DNA from 3 places in the Shewanella frigidimarina NCIMB 400 genome. Region 2 is predicted to be linked to each of the others. Evidence: predicted binding sites of a transcription regulator. Region 2 holds the regulator's gene; each other region holds the start of a gene.
The links. The regulator FliA, encoded in region 2, starts transcription of late flagellar genes. The targets are predictions, from matches to a motif close to CTAAAGNTNNNNNNNNNNNNGCCGATA.

Region 1 (5,138 bases), 810 kb from region 2:
GCACATTGTGTTAACCGGTGGTGAGCCATGTTTGTACAATTTGACAGAATTAACCACGATTTTTATTGAGGCTGGTTATCAGGTACAAATAGAAACCAGTGGCACGTTTGACGTAAAATGTCATTCAGATGTGTGGGTTACTGTATCACCTAAAATCAATATGAAAGGTGGCTACAAGGTACTAGAACAAGCATTAAATCGTGCTAATGAAATTAAACATCCTATCGCCACAGAACACCATATTGATGAATTAGATAAATTATTACTGAATATTGATGTCAGCGATAAAACCATTTGCTTACAACCTATTAGCCAAAAGGCGCGAGCAACAGAACTTGCCATGAAGGTGTGTATTAGCCGTAACTGGCGTTTATCGATACAAACACATAAGTATCTGAATATTGACTAAAAGTGTTTATTTAGTGTTCATTATGACCACTTGTTTTTTTACGAAACAAAAAAGCCGTTGAATCAATATTCAACGGCTTTTTAATTTTAACAGGTTAACGAAGTAAACCTGATTCATTAAACGCGACGAGTTTTTCTCGGTAGTGTTCGAAACAGCCAATATTGTCTTCTATCCATTGCGGGTTGTAATAGGTATCAAGATAGCGCTCACCCGCATCACAAATTAAGGTCACAATAGAACCTGTTTGACCTTCGTTACGCATTTGTGTTGCTAACAGCAACGCCCCATATAAGTTAGTACCAGTAGATGCGCCTGTTTTACGCCCTATGAGTTGCTCTAACCACTGAATCGTTGCGATTGAGGCGGCATCAGGGATCTTAATCATAGAGTCAACTACACCAGCAATAAATGACGGTTCAACACGTGGCCGACCAATTCCCTCTATTTTACTGCTCTTATCGCTAATAATGCTCGCGTCACCATTGTGAAAGTAATCGTAGAATACAGAATTTTCGGGGTCGACGACGCACAACTGCGTTTGTTGCTGCTGATAACGAATATAGCGGCCAATGGTAGCGCTGGTGCCACCAGTACCAGGACTCATTACAATCCAGCTTGGAATAGGATGGGGCTCTTTTTCCATTTGGATAAATATAGAATCAGCAATATTGTTATTACCTCGCCAATCGGTGGCTCGCTCAGCATACGTAAATTGGTCCATATAATGGCCTTGCAACTCAGCGGCTAATTTTTCTGATTCAGCATACATTTGGCTACCATTATCGACAAAATGACATCGCGCACCATAAAATTCAATTTGTTGAATCTTCTTTTTAGCAGTCGTTTGTGGCATTACAGCGATAAAGGGCAATCCAAGTAATCGCGCAAAATAGGCTTCAGATACAGCGGTGCTCCCAGATGAAGACTCAATAATGGGAGTGTCTTTTTTTATCCAGCCATTACATAGCGCATACAGAAATAGTGATCGAGCTAAGCGATGTTTTAAGCTACCTGTTGGATGAGTACTTTCGTCTTTTAAATAAATGTCTATACCATCAAGTTGCGGAAGATCTAATTTTATAAGATGTGTATCTGCGGAACGTTGATAATCGGCTTCTATTTTTGCGATGGCCTGATTGACCCAAGTAGATGACATGCAATGATACTCGTTATTCCAAAAAGGAATAAATAATAACTAAAATGTAAAGTTAAGAGTAGTGTTTATCGCTATCAGCTAACATATATTTTAAAAAATGCTGATGTTGAGTTGCATTGATAAAAATAGGTGGAAGAACGAGGTAGTATGGAAAATGATTTTGTGAGAAATACCAATGAATTAAAATGATAGCATAAGGTTTACAGGTTGTATTAGTGGGTTTGTTTTTTTGTAACAAAGAAAAGGTTGTTTGTAGAATATAAACGAGGATTTTTGGTCAAATGAATCAATAGAAATAACAATCAATAATTGAACTAAGCAGCAACAAACTAAGCTCGAGATGTAAAATGGTGGAGGGAGAAGGATTCGAACCTTCGAAGGCTGAGCCGTCAGATTTACAGTCTGATCCCTTTGGCCACTCGGGAACCCCTCCACAGCAAGATAAATAAGATTAAAAGAAAGATGGTGGAGGGAGAAGGATTCGAACCTTCGAAGGCTGAGCCGTCAGATTTACAGTCTGATCCCTTTGGCCACTCGGGAACCCCTCCACATATTTTCTTTTTCTTACTATCTTTTTACATTCTAACTCTTTACATCTTTAACAATTTTAAATTTACACTTTGTAGCAACGCAAATGGTGGAGGGAGAAGGATTCGAACCTTCGAAGGCTGAGCCGTCAGATTTACAGTCTGATCCCTTTGGCCACTCGGGAACCCCTCCTCAATTGCGGTCGCCATAGTAGTCAGAAACCTTTTATATGTAAAGTACATAATTGAATATTTTACTAAAGTTTATGACTGTTTGGTCGATAAAATAGCATCGAGCAGTAGTGGTGATGTTTTTATATGCAAATTGAGTCAACATTAGTCAATGAGTTACAAATAGGGAGCCGATTAAACGTTGCGATTGAAAACAATCGTCGCGGTGAATTTGGTTTGCTGTTGGCTATGCTGTCAATTGATGCTCGCGATATGGCTCAATTTCAATTAGACAATGATGTAGAGAGCACACAAAAACTGCGACAACGATTTTCTGTACCTCAACCTCAATTATTAGTCGATGATATTTCTGTTCACCCAGACACTATCGATAACGCGATGATATTTCAGCAACAAGGTGCACGTCAGTTTCAACTTCAACAAGCATTAACGCCAGAAGCATTAGTGATTAGAGGTTCTCAATCAGATTCTATGGTTGAAGTATTAAGTAACTGCGACTACCTAACTAAAAATAAAGCGATTAATGCCTACCAACAACATACCCCGTTAGAAGATATGCACTTTTTAGAACAATTGAGCACGCAACGTAAGATATCTAGAATTTTATCAAATTAAGATCGCAGAGAAAACGCATGTACACCTAAAAAAGTACAAGTGATAACTTAATGATTTTTAAAGTATAATATAAGTTTCAAAAAATAAATCTCAACGACCAGCTAATAAATGTGAGTAATAAGCAGATCTGGATCAAAAAGAACCATCGCCAACAAACATATATTCAAAAATCACCTCGAAAGAATGAATGTTCAGGTGCATAAAAACATCACGTTTTAACCCTTTTTGAAGTCTGAACTATACTTAGTAGCAGAGTAATAACAGTGTAAGGTTCCTCATAAAATAATTTTTTGTTTTATGTTCTATACGCGACAATTTTTCTGATTATTTTGGTATTCGGTTGGGGTGTATATCCCAATTATTTGACATTGTAGTGACGAACTAAAGCTGATGCTCTATTTGCTGAAGATGATGCAATACCAATCGAACTAAATTAAGTGTACAGAGATTGATCTGGAGCAATTAGCACTTACTAGCCGATGTTGCAGGAGCTAGGTGTTCTTACTTCAAAACTGACTACACGGTAAGGTTAAACTCGTTTATCTTTGAATTAACATGTTGATAAGGTGATAATCGTTTGCATTTTTTACCCTTGCCCTACAAACTCTGATCTCACCTTAATCGGATTACTGTAACCCTAAATCGAAATCATAATTTTTTAAGTTCCGTAAAACAATAAGTTCCGTGAAACAAACTGAGATATCGTTATTCTCAATTAAGGAGCAATAATGGGATTTTTACTACTTTTCTCAATGAGTGTTATCAATTACTGTTTGAAGCGCCTTCTAATCGCGACAGGAATGTTCTCTTTCATGCTTTCTACTATCGGATTAGTTGCCATCGCGCTGGCGGCAACTAATCACGCCCATGCTGAGGTCATTGATATTGTACGTTTTCATCAACCGCACCCTAAGGAAGATCTGCGCTACCTTTATACTACTGAATTAATAGAGCTCTCATTAAAGAAAACCCAACCGCTTTATGGGGATTATCGTATCCAGCAATCTCATAACCCCATGGCGAGGGATCGTGTTTTAAGACAGCTAATCAAAGGGCAAACAATTAATGCTTTTGTAGCCGCAACCAATTCAGAATGGGAAAGTAAAACTATTCCTATTCGTATTCCAATTTTCAAAGGTTTGCTTAGTTATCGTTTATTATTAATTAATGCCAAAGATCAATATAAGTTTAATAAAATTATCGATGCAGAGCAGCTTAAGCAGCTACAAGCCGGACTCAAACCACAGTGGACAACCACTTTGTTAATGCAAGCCAACAACTTCCCCATTGTCAAAGGAAATACCTATAAGGGCCTATTTGCTATGCTCAGTCGTGGTAGATTTGATTATTTCCCACGTGGAATCAATGAAATATTTGTTGAATTTGATAAAAATCATGATCAATTTCCTAATATTGTCATTGAATCAAACTTGGTGATTTATTTACCATCGCCATCTTATCTATTTATTAGCCAAACTCATCCGAGGCTTGCAGAGCGTATTTCGACCGGACTGGAAATGATGGTAATTGATGGTAGTTTTGATGAGATTTTTTATCGCTATCATAGTGAAAATATTAAAAAAGCAAAACTAGAAAATAGACGAGTTATCAACATAGAAAATACTTGGCTTCCTCCTTTAACACCTTTATCTAACAAATCATTATGGTACCAACCTGATTTCAAATAATGGTATTAAGCTCACTTATAAACTTGCCTTATAACTATTAATTGCTTATTAAACAGCATGCTAGTCTGTGTTTGTTGGTTGATTTAACTAGTGAGAAATCAGATCTAAGCTTAAATCCTATTAAAATATAAATCAGATTAATTTGATGAATATGACTCTATATTCTGCACTTATTCGCGTACTTGTTCGATTAACACTTTGCATTTTACTACAGCTCCGGTGATATCGGTTTTAATTGCTTTGAGTTTAGTGTCTTGCCCTCACAGTTAAATTCTTGCATCATCAAGTTTAAACGACGGGAACAGTTCCGCCATTTTAAAGTCCGTTACACACTCTGAAATGTGCGAATCTACACGATCTAATTCTTATGTCTCGTCTGATTTTTTGCTAATTTCACTAACTCTTGCTCTACACGAGTGCTGTCTAAGTCCACCAGTGTATCTTGACACTTTTTGAGAATCCTAGGTTTTTCTATGAAAGTCGCACTGACATGAATTTACGCACTTTTGTTGCTGAGCGTTTACCCCAACTAAGCGTTGGTTTATAAATAC
Region 2 (5,138 bases):
CCGATAAGGTAATTGTACCGGTTCGAGATTTACCACTCGCTTCACGAGTAATCGGCATTTCGATACCGTGATCAACTGAGTTACGAACCAAGTGGACTAAAGGATCGGCTAATGCCTCAACTAAGTTTTTATCAAGATCGGTGTCTTCACCAATCATGATTAAATCAATTTCTTTATTTAAGGTACGAGCTAAATCGCGAACAACACGCGGGAAACGACCAAAAACTTTCTTAATCGGTTGCATGCGGGTTTTCATCACCGCACCTTGTAAATCAGCCGTAACCAAATCTAGGTTTGCAAGCGCCTTGGACATTTCTTCGTCTTCACGATTAATGCCTAAACTAACCAATCGGTTACGCACTAAAACTAACTCACCGACCATATTCATGATTTGATCTAAACGAGCAGTATCAACACGAACTGTTGTTTCGCCTTGTGGGACAGACGCCGCTTTTGCAGGCGTTTTATCTTTTACTGGCTCAACCTTTGAAGCAACAGCCGGGGCTGATGTCGCTACTGGTTTAGCTGTAGGGGCTGGACTCGTTTTTGCTGCTTGTGGAGGTGCGACGGCTTTAGTAGGTTGAGCTGGAGGAGGCGTTTGCGATTTAGCGACTGGCGCAGTACCTTTACCATGTAATTCATCTAAAAGACGTTCAAATTCATCGTCTGTGATTTCATCAGAATCAACCAAGGGTTCAACAATAGGCTTTGCAGCGGGCTTAGATGGAGCAACAGGTTTGGTTTTAGCTTCGAATGAACCAGAGCCATGTAATTCATCTAATAATGCTTCAAATTCATCATCAGTAATTTCATCGCTACCAATTGTTGTAGCAGGCTTTGAGTCAATATTGTCTTTTTTTACTTCAGAAGGTTTAGCTGCAACAGGACTTTTACCCGGACCATGTAAGGCATCAAGCAACGCTTCAAATTCTGACTCATCAATGTCATCAATACTGCCAGTGTCAGACATTTCCGTTGATGGAATACTGATATCTTCGACGTATTCAGGCTCACTAAATTCAACAATATTTTCAATTGGTTCCGGTTCATCCGCCGACATTTCTGAAGGTAATGGTGCACCCGAACTTAATAATTTGAGTTTAGCAAGTAATGCAGAATCAGCAGGGTCTTGTGATTCTCCCTGTTGAGTTTGAGCAAACATGGAATTAATGGCGTCGACCGCTTGCAAAATAATATCCATTAATTCTGCATTTACGCCACGTTTACCGGTGCGTAATAAATCGAACGTGTTTTCTGCTTCATGACATACGTCAACCATCGGTTTTAGACTTAAAAAACCAGCCCCACCTTTAACGGTATGGAATCCACGGAAAATAGCATTAAGTAAATCACTGTCATCAGGATTATTTTCAAGAGCAACTAGCTGCTCCTGTAGAAGCTCTAAAATCTCGCCAGCTTCAATTAAAAAGTCCTGGAGTATCTCTTCATCAACATCAAAAGACATTAAATTGACTCCTAATTAGAAACCCAGACTTGATAGCAGATCGTCTACTTCATCTTGACCTGTCACCACATCTTCACGCAGTTCAGCATGCATGATGGGACCTTCTGCTTCTATTTTATTTTCGTTTATAGTTGGCGATGATTCGGTAGTATGATCACCGAATACCGTTAGCATTGAGACCAAATTACTTTCTACTTCACGAACCAAATCAATCACTCGACGGATCATCTGCCCCGTCAAATCTTGGAAGTCTTGCGCCATCAAAATTTCATTTAATAACTCGCGAAGACGATTAGAATCATTTTCACTATGTAACATAAACTGCTGAACATCATGACAAAGCGACTTAAACTCACCCATTTCAATGTCACGACGCATCAATTTATCCCACATTGGCGTCACTGATTGTATATTGCTAATGATGGTATCGGCCAAAGGCAGACATTCTTCAACTGCATCCATAGTTTTATTTGCAGCTTGTTCTGTCATGTCGATAACATAGTTCAATCTTTCTTTAGCATCTGGTATTTCAGTATTAGCTAATTCAGATAAACGGTTATCAACTTGAAAATCTTTTAGTGCGCTATGGAGTTGTCGAGTTAGCTTACCGACTTCTTCAAAAAGCTCACGCTGTAATGGCGTAGCAAGCTCTCTGATCATTTCATCGGCTTTATCTTGTTGACTCAAGGTAAGCAATTCAACAAGTTCTTGGGCCTGTTCGAGGGTGATTAACCCCGATATTGATGCCTGCATGACTTATCCTTGCTTATGCGAGTCGTTCAAAGATTTTATCTAACTTTTCTTTTAACGTAGCTGCGGTAAAAGGTTTTACTACATAACCATTTACACCGGCTTGCGCGGCAGCAATAATCTGTTCACGCTTAGCTTCTGCAGTTACCATTAGCACAGGTAAATGCTTTAACGAATCATCTGCACGGATTGCTCTAAGTAAGTCAATACCTTGCATTCCAGGCATATTCCAGTCTGTTACCACAAAATCAAAATCGCCTTTTTGTAACATAGGTAGGGCTGTTGAGCCATCATCTGCTTCTTGGGTATTATTAAATCCCAAATCTCGCAACAAGTTCTTAATGATACGCCTCATTGTTGAAAAATCGTCAACAATAAGAATCTTCATATTCTTGTCCAAGGTTTCCTCCGGTGAGCTGACACTCGTTTGCTCTAGATAAGTTATTATTCTTGTGTCCAATGCTTGAGCTTCGCTTTTAATCTGAGCATTGCCTGACTTAATATCTGGCTTACTCGCGATTCGCTAACTTCAAGGATGGCACCGATTTCTTTTAAATTTAATGCTTCGTCGTAATATAACGACAACACTAATGCATCTCTTTCTGGCAATGTCTTAATTGCTTCAACCAATGCAGATTGGAATTGAATTTCAGCAAGCGAGTCAAAGGTTTCATCTGGTGATTCGTTATCTGTGATTAACACATCTTGCGAAACACCAAGATCTTCTATGCCTATGATTTTACCAACAGAAACATCATTTAAGATATGATGGTACTCATCGAGCGACATATCAAGTTTTTCAGCAATTTCTGTATCGTTGGCATCTCTTCCAAGCAGTTGCCCCAATTCATCAATTGCATGTGCTACTAGACGATTATTACGATGAACTGAGCGCGGAACCCAGTCACCACGGCGAATTTCATCAATCATTGCACCACGAATTCTGATGCCAGCAAAGGTTTCAAACTTAGCCCCTTTACTATTATCAAATTTAGAAGAGGCCTCAAGTAACCCCATCATCCCTGCTTGTAATAAATCATCAAGTTGCACCGATGCTGGTAATCTTGCCAGCATATGATGAGCAATTCTTTTTACCAACGGTGCATACTGTTCAACAATAGACGTTTTGTTATCGAACTGAGTATACGCTGCGGCTTTATTCACTCGTTCTTCCTTCTTGTATCGGTTTACGTTGTACAAGACGTTCAACAAAAAATTCTAAATGACCACCAGGCTGTTGTGGAACTGGCCAAGTCATAATTTTGTTGGCTAATCCATGATAAGCAATAGCTGAAGGAGACTTAGGATACGCTTCAACAACTAACTTTTGCTTACGAACAGCTTTACGTAAATTTTCATCAAATGGTATTGTTGCCACTAATTCTAAAGCAACATCTAAAAATCTATCAGTCACTTTACTGAGTTTAGCAAATAATTCCATACCTTCTCGAAGACTACGAACCATATTTGCCACAATTTTGAAGTGGAACACACCATGTTCACGACTTAATATTTTAATTAGCGCATAAGCATCAGTAATTGATGTTGGTTCGTCGCAAACGACAATCAATACATCCTGTGATGCACGAGAAAAACTCAGCACCATGTCTGAAATACCCGCGGCAGTGTCTACAATTAAAATGTCGAACTGAGTACGCATTTCACTAAATGCACGGATAAGTCCAGCGTGTTGTGCTGGCGATAACTCAACCATCGCTTGAGAACCAGATGTGGCAGGAACAATACCAATACCTTTAGGTCCGCGTACAATGATGTCATCTAATTCGGCATCTCCAGACAAAACATGAGATAAATTTTTCTCAGCACGTATCCCAAGCATGACATCGACGTTGGCTAAACCTAAATCGGCATCAAGCACTAATACGCGTTTGCCTTTTTCAGCTAGTGCTACCGCAGTATTAATTGACACACTGGTTTTGCCCACTCCGCCTTTACCACCGGATACGGCAATTACTTTAACTTTATCGTTATTTGGTTGATTCATCATACGTAAACCACTTGCTTGATCCCGAGTCATATCTTTACTCAAATGCATAGGCTGTGTCATTAGACCACACTGTGTCTTGTGACGATTGTTGTTCTGTTTCATTTAACGCCGCGAGAGCTTTCTTAGCCAACTCTAACGTATCTGCCACTTTCATGTCCTCAGGAACACGTTGACCGTCAGTAACATAGCTCAATGGTAACTCATTTTGAATCAATACGCTCAATGCACCTGCAATTGATACCGATTCATCTAACTTTGTTAAAATCGCACCGGCTAATGGAATTCGTTTAAAATGTTCTACAGCATCTTGTAACACACGACGTTGGCCAGTCGCTGATAAGACTAAATAGCTCCGTATTGGGATCCTACTATTTGCTGTTAAATTATCCAATTGCTGATATAAGCGCATATCACGCTGCCCCATACCTGCCGTATCAATTAATACTAACTTACGATTTCTAAATTGATATAAAATTTGTTCTAATTCGGTTAAATCATGTGCTTGCTTAACCGGACAGCCCATTATTTTGCCATAAGTCGCTAATTGCTCATAGGCACCAATACGATAATGGTCAGTGGTAATCAATGCTACCTGTTCTGGGCCATGATGGGCGGCAAATCGAGCGGCTATCTTAGCTAAAGAAGTTGTTTTACCGACACCAGTTGGACCAACAAACGCCACAACACCACCGCGTTTGACAATGTCATCGCCTTGATTATCGAGTAAATTGGCTAAACTTTGTGGTAAAGCTCTTACTAAATCTGCTGGAGTGTAGTGTTGACTTAACCCAGCTAGTTTAGCAGCAACTGCTGGAGAAAACTCTGCTGCAATCAATTTACTTTCTAACATTGCGCCGACAGGATCGGTACGCTTTTTTTGGTCTTTCATCAACGATGAAACTTGATGGGTCAATA
Region 3 (5,138 bases), 330 kb from region 2:
TTTTGCAGCTTTACGAAAATCTAATTCTGCATGTTTGACGACAAAAGCAATATCTTCTGACAACAGTTCAGCTTGGCGAACACCCATTGATTTTAACCATTGCGTTCGGGCTCGTTCAAAAAATTTTAAGTAATTAGAATGGTACACAACACCACCGGCATCGGTATCTTCGTAATAGACTGAAATAGGCCAAACAAACATAATCTGAACATCAATTTTTAGGTTGTAAAAGTTGGCTTACTATACCGAGTACCAACACGCTTGTGAATATTGTACCGAGGGAAAAGTAGACTTTATTTTGCTCAAAATGCGCTAAAACACACGAAAAACCTCAGGAACTGTAAGAGATGAAGCTTTATTAATGTATTTATCAAAAAAATTAACAATTTGTTAAACAAAACATGCAATATAGGCATAGTCATTTATTGGCTGAAAAAGCCTATGTTTAGCCGCTTAAAAAGCTAAATACACAAAAAAGACAACAACAAGATGGCAGCATCATCGCACACTCTGAAAATGTAAACGTGAATAAAAGTTAAGCCAACAACATTCTGCGTTTTGTTTCCAGTCAATACACTATCAACGGCTCTGCCAATAACGTTGCCTTATTTGTCTTGCTGACTATGTTGGGATTAACTAAACCTCATGAAGAGACAACCTTAACATTCCAACTTAATATGAGTAATTCCTACATGTCTAACATTGTTTAGGATTATATTTTGCATATTTAAATCAAGAAGCATGCTTTGTCACATGATGAGATATAGACTATTTGTTAAATATTTTTACCGCCGCATTAACTAATCCGAATAGTTATGCAATAAATATAGGTAATAACCTAATAAAGCGCTATATAAGCCGATTAGAGTATAAACAACATCTAACAACCATATTTAATCATTAGTTTTACTAATGGTAACTCGTAATTTTTCTAGTTTGTCAGATTAGTGTATACATTCTATTATTGCCTTGTTTTCAGGACACATCTGATTCAGATGTTGAAAACCAAGAACTCCAAACTGATGTAACCCAATACCTCAGTTATCCCTAGTTCTTATGCTTGACTTCCTTCCTTAGATTTGTTGATTGCAAATTATTTAGCCCACTTGGATTAAGTGGGTTTTTTTTGCCTTTTTTTTAGCATATTCATAAACCAAAATACTAGCGAACAAATCTACAAATCTACAAATCTACAAATCTACAAATCAAAATATGCCACTATTATAAATTTGAGCTATACGAATAAGAAATAGCGTAACCCTTTAAAGTGAAATGATGTCCACGCTATTGAGTTGGCTTTTAAGTGAACCGCCATCCGTTTACAAATGAGTATTATCGATTTGGCTTTTGGTATTAAAAAATATTGAATAGCAGCCAAATGAAATGGGCAGAGATAGATGAGGATAATCTAGCGATTGAGCCATTGTACTGCTTACCAGGTGGATGACAGGCTCAAACAAATTATCATATCAATAAACGAGGCGACTGCGCATGGCGCGCAATAAGCGATACATTATAGAATTTATATAGGTTTGGTTATTTTAATCACGACCCTACGATTCATCTTACGTTCTTCTGCAAGATCATTACCTGTTACATGGCGTTTCTCACCATGACCCGATGTATGAATCCGATCTTTAGGGATACCACTAGCAATAAGAATATCTTTCACTGAATCAGCACGCTTATCTGACACCTTTTGGTTAACCGAACGTCCACCGTAACTGTCGGTGTAAGCATCAATGAGCACGAGCTCTACTTCAGGGTCAAAAGACAAATAACGCTGTATTTTCTGTAATTGCTGGCTAGAAAAACGAGTAAGCTCTACCCCGCCTTCTTGGTAATTTAACACCGTAAAAGCAATATCATCAAAACTGTATGGCAATAAATTAGCTAAGCAAGCACGAAATTCACGGTATTTACCGCCAAAATTAGCCGATGACAAACCGACGGCAATCTTGGCATTGTGATTATACCAATCAGCATAATAAAACGTGGGTTCCATTCCTTGGCTCAATTCATTCAGCATAGACCAGGCAGCTTTTTTAGGCACTTCACCATTAAACTGCTTATTGTAAGTCAGTTGAGTGATTTCTTTAGAATTGTGTCCTGGGCGCCAACTAGGGGCTCGACTAATTAATGTCGCTTTAGTCACTGCATCAGGTTTTAGCCACATGTCTAACGTGAAATGTAAATTTAACGCTTTACCGGCGTTACTGGTAAACACAGCTCGCCCATAGTCAGGAATATCATGTTCAAGACGGCATTCTATTGGATTGTTCTCACCAATACGCCATGCAGAGTTTTCTAATGACGCAACGTAGTGCCTCAAGTCGGCATTAGCCGTTGAGCAAAGACACAAACTTGTGAGGACCATCAGTTTTCGCCACATAAAACCACCCTTTATACCCGATTACATTTGTTCTATCGGCCACAAAGTCAGTTCCTTTAGTAAACAATCATGTTTAATCGATGATAAAAACCACAATCAAACATGACACTGCGCTTGAGTTTGCGCATAATACTTGGCTTATATCATTTGCACCGATGAATGATAGCTATTGAGGATAAAAACTGTAATGACTGATATTTGCGACGCTAATAAGTTTAAACACCGATTTCGTGGTTATTTCCCTGTTGTTATCGATGTCGAAACTGCGGGTTTTAATGCCAATACCGATGCGTTGCTTGAAATTGCTGTCAGCTTATTAAAAATGAATAGTGATGGAGTCATTGTACTTGATAGAACCCTTCACTTTAATATTGAGCCTTTTGAAGGCGCAAACTTAGAACCTGCAGCATTAGCTTTTAACGGTATAGACCCCACCAATCCACTTCGTGGTGCAGTAGACGAAAAAGTCGCTTTTTTAGAGATTTTTAAAGAAGTTAAAAAAGCCCAAAAAGCAGCAGATTGTCATCGCAGTATCATTGTCGCGCACAATGCCGCTTTTGATTTAGGGTTTGTTAATAAGGCTATTGAACGAAATGGTTTAAAACGATCTCCTTTTCATCCTTTTGCTAGCTTTGATACCGCGACACTCGCAGGCCTTGCTATTGGACACACTGTATTAGCTAAAGCCTGTAAAATGGCAGGGATCGATTTCGACAATAAAGAAGCCCATTCAGCATTATATGATACCGAACGTACCGCTGAATTATTTTGCCTCATCGTTAACAGATGGAAAGCGTTGGGCGGATGGCCATTAGCGGCTGTGGAAGATGATAGCGACTCTACAAGCGAATAATGAATACTTAGCCCTTCGTTATCTCTTGCAGGCCATCAACACTTGGCCAGTTCGATAAGAAAGCATTAATGTCACCCAATAAAAAAGCTGCCGAAGCAGCTTTTTTATTGTCTCTAATTCGCTAAATTATAGCTTGTCAGAGTTATCTTTTAGATATGCAGCAACACCTTCAGTGCTTGCAGTCATACCTTTTTCGCCTTTTGACCAGCCCGCTGGACAAACTTCACCGTGCTCTTCATGGAACTGAAGTGCGTCAATCATACGGATCATTTCATCAACGTTACGGCCTAGTGGTAAATCGTTAACCACTTGGTGACGAACTTGACCTTCTTTGTCTACTAAGAAAGAACCACGGAAAGCTACACCAGCTTCTGGATGCTCTACGTCATATGCTTTACAAATTTCGTGTTTAACATCAGCTACTAGAGTGTACTTAACTTGGCCAATACCACCCTTGTCGACTGGAGTGTTACGCCATGCGTTATGAGTAAACTGTGAATCAATAGAAACACCAATCACTTCAACACCACGTTTAGTGAACTCTTCCATACGGTGATCAAAAGCAATTAGCTCTGATGGACATACAAAAGTAAAATCGAGTGGGTAGAAGAAAATAACTGCAGGCTTACCTTTAATTGCGGTAGCAAGGTTAAATGTGTCAACAATTTCACCAGAACCAAGAACGGCTGCGGCTGTAAAATCTGGGGCTGGACGGCCTACTAATACGCTCATTATCTATCTCCATTTAATGGCTTAAACACTCAACAACAGTACATGTGTATCGCAAAATGGTGACCCACCAAGCAATTACCCATACTGTTGAGACTTAAATCAGTTGTATACCATACATCTAATTTAACGGACTTATAAGTTATTTCAGATGAATGTTGGTTTACTTGCTGAAAAATAAAACATCATGACTCATTAAATAATAAGTTTCAAATATGACAAAATGATTTGATGACATGATTTCATTCCTTGTTTTCTACAACCACATATTAAATGACAAGTCATCCTGAGTTAACTATCAGCAAAAATACCTAAAAAATCGATATCAGCTGGACAAATAGACTCTAGACAGTCAAGAATAGCGGCCTCACTTACTTTTAAGAAAAATGATTATGAATGCGGTTGTAATCGCGGTTTGCTTAATGTTGTTTTTAAGCTTTATTCGAATTAACGTTGTGGTCTCGTTAACCATTAGTGCAGTTGTGGCCGGTTTAGTCGGTGGATTAGATATTCATCAAACAATCGCAGCCTTTAATGATGGCCTAGGCGGCGGCGCTCAAATAGCCCTAAGCTATGCATTACTTGGTGCATTTGCAGCAGCATTGTCACATTCAGGTTTAACGACATTAATTTCTCATTCAATTATCAAAAAACTCGGTAAAGAGCCCAATAGTGGCAATACTCAAGTTGTACGTTGGTTACTATTAGTCACAATATTATTGATGGCTGTTTCATCACAAAACATTTTGCCGATTCACATCGCCTTTATTCCTATCCTTATTCCACCTTTATTGCATGTTATTTCAAAGCTAGGTATCGACCGCCGCCTTATAGCCTGTATCCTCACGTTTGGCTTGGTCACCACGTACATGATTTTACCCATCGGTTTTGGCGGTATTTTTCTCAATGACATTCTGTTGGCAAATTTAAACACTAATGGGCTAAATGCTATCGGTGAACAAATTCCTAAAGCAATGCTATTACCTGCTATGGGCATGGTTGTCGGCCTACTCACCGCAATATTTATCAGTTACCGCAAGCCTAGAGAATACATGATTGAACAACCCGTGGTAAGTGACACTATTGCAACCACCATCAGTCGAAAAAGCCTTGTGATATCACTATCAGCAATTGTGGTTACTTTAATCGTTCAATTACAAACTG

Region 1: the regulator FliA is predicted to act here: its motif matches at 2,350-2,376, upstream of SFRI_RS09670 (VC2046/SO_2500 family protein).
Region 3: the regulator FliA is predicted to act here: its motif matches at 2,426-2,452, upstream of SFRI_RS07470 (flagellar protein MotY).

The regions. Positions count from the first base shown of each region.
Region 1 is NC_008345.1:2,220,260-2,225,397, forward strand. It holds gene queE (7-carboxy-7-deazaguanine synthase QueE) at 1-409, shown strand, start outside; gene SFRI_RS09650 (PLP-dependent cysteine synthase family protein) at 504-1,565, opposite strand; tRNA gene SFRI_RS09655 (tRNA-Tyr) at 1,914-1,998, opposite strand; tRNA gene SFRI_RS09660 (tRNA-Tyr) at 2,029-2,113, opposite strand; tRNA gene SFRI_RS09665 (tRNA-Tyr) at 2,201-2,285, opposite strand; gene SFRI_RS09670 (VC2046/SO_2500 family protein) at 2,411-2,899, shown strand; gene SFRI_RS09675 (hypothetical protein) at 3,628-4,587, shown strand.
Region 2 is NC_008345.1:1,407,945-1,413,082, reverse strand. It holds gene SFRI_RS06195 (chemotaxis protein CheA) at 1-1,465, opposite strand, end outside; gene SFRI_RS06190 (protein phosphatase CheZ) at 1,481-2,218, opposite strand; gene cheY (chemotaxis response regulator CheY) at 2,232-2,615, opposite strand; gene SFRI_RS06180 (RNA polymerase sigma factor FliA) at 2,660-3,379, opposite strand; gene SFRI_RS06175 (MinD/ParA family protein) at 3,372-4,253, opposite strand; gene flhF (flagellar biosynthesis GTPase FlhF) at 4,258-5,138, opposite strand, start outside.
Region 3 is NC_008345.1:1,738,634-1,743,771, reverse strand. It holds gene ybgC (tol-pal system-associated acyl-CoA thioesterase) at 1-204, opposite strand, end outside; gene SFRI_RS07470 (flagellar protein MotY) at 1,523-2,392, opposite strand; gene rnt (ribonuclease T) at 2,580-3,245, shown strand; gene SFRI_RS07460 (peroxiredoxin) at 3,372-3,977, opposite strand; gene SFRI_RS07455 (Na+/H+ antiporter family protein) at 4,367-5,138, shown strand, end outside.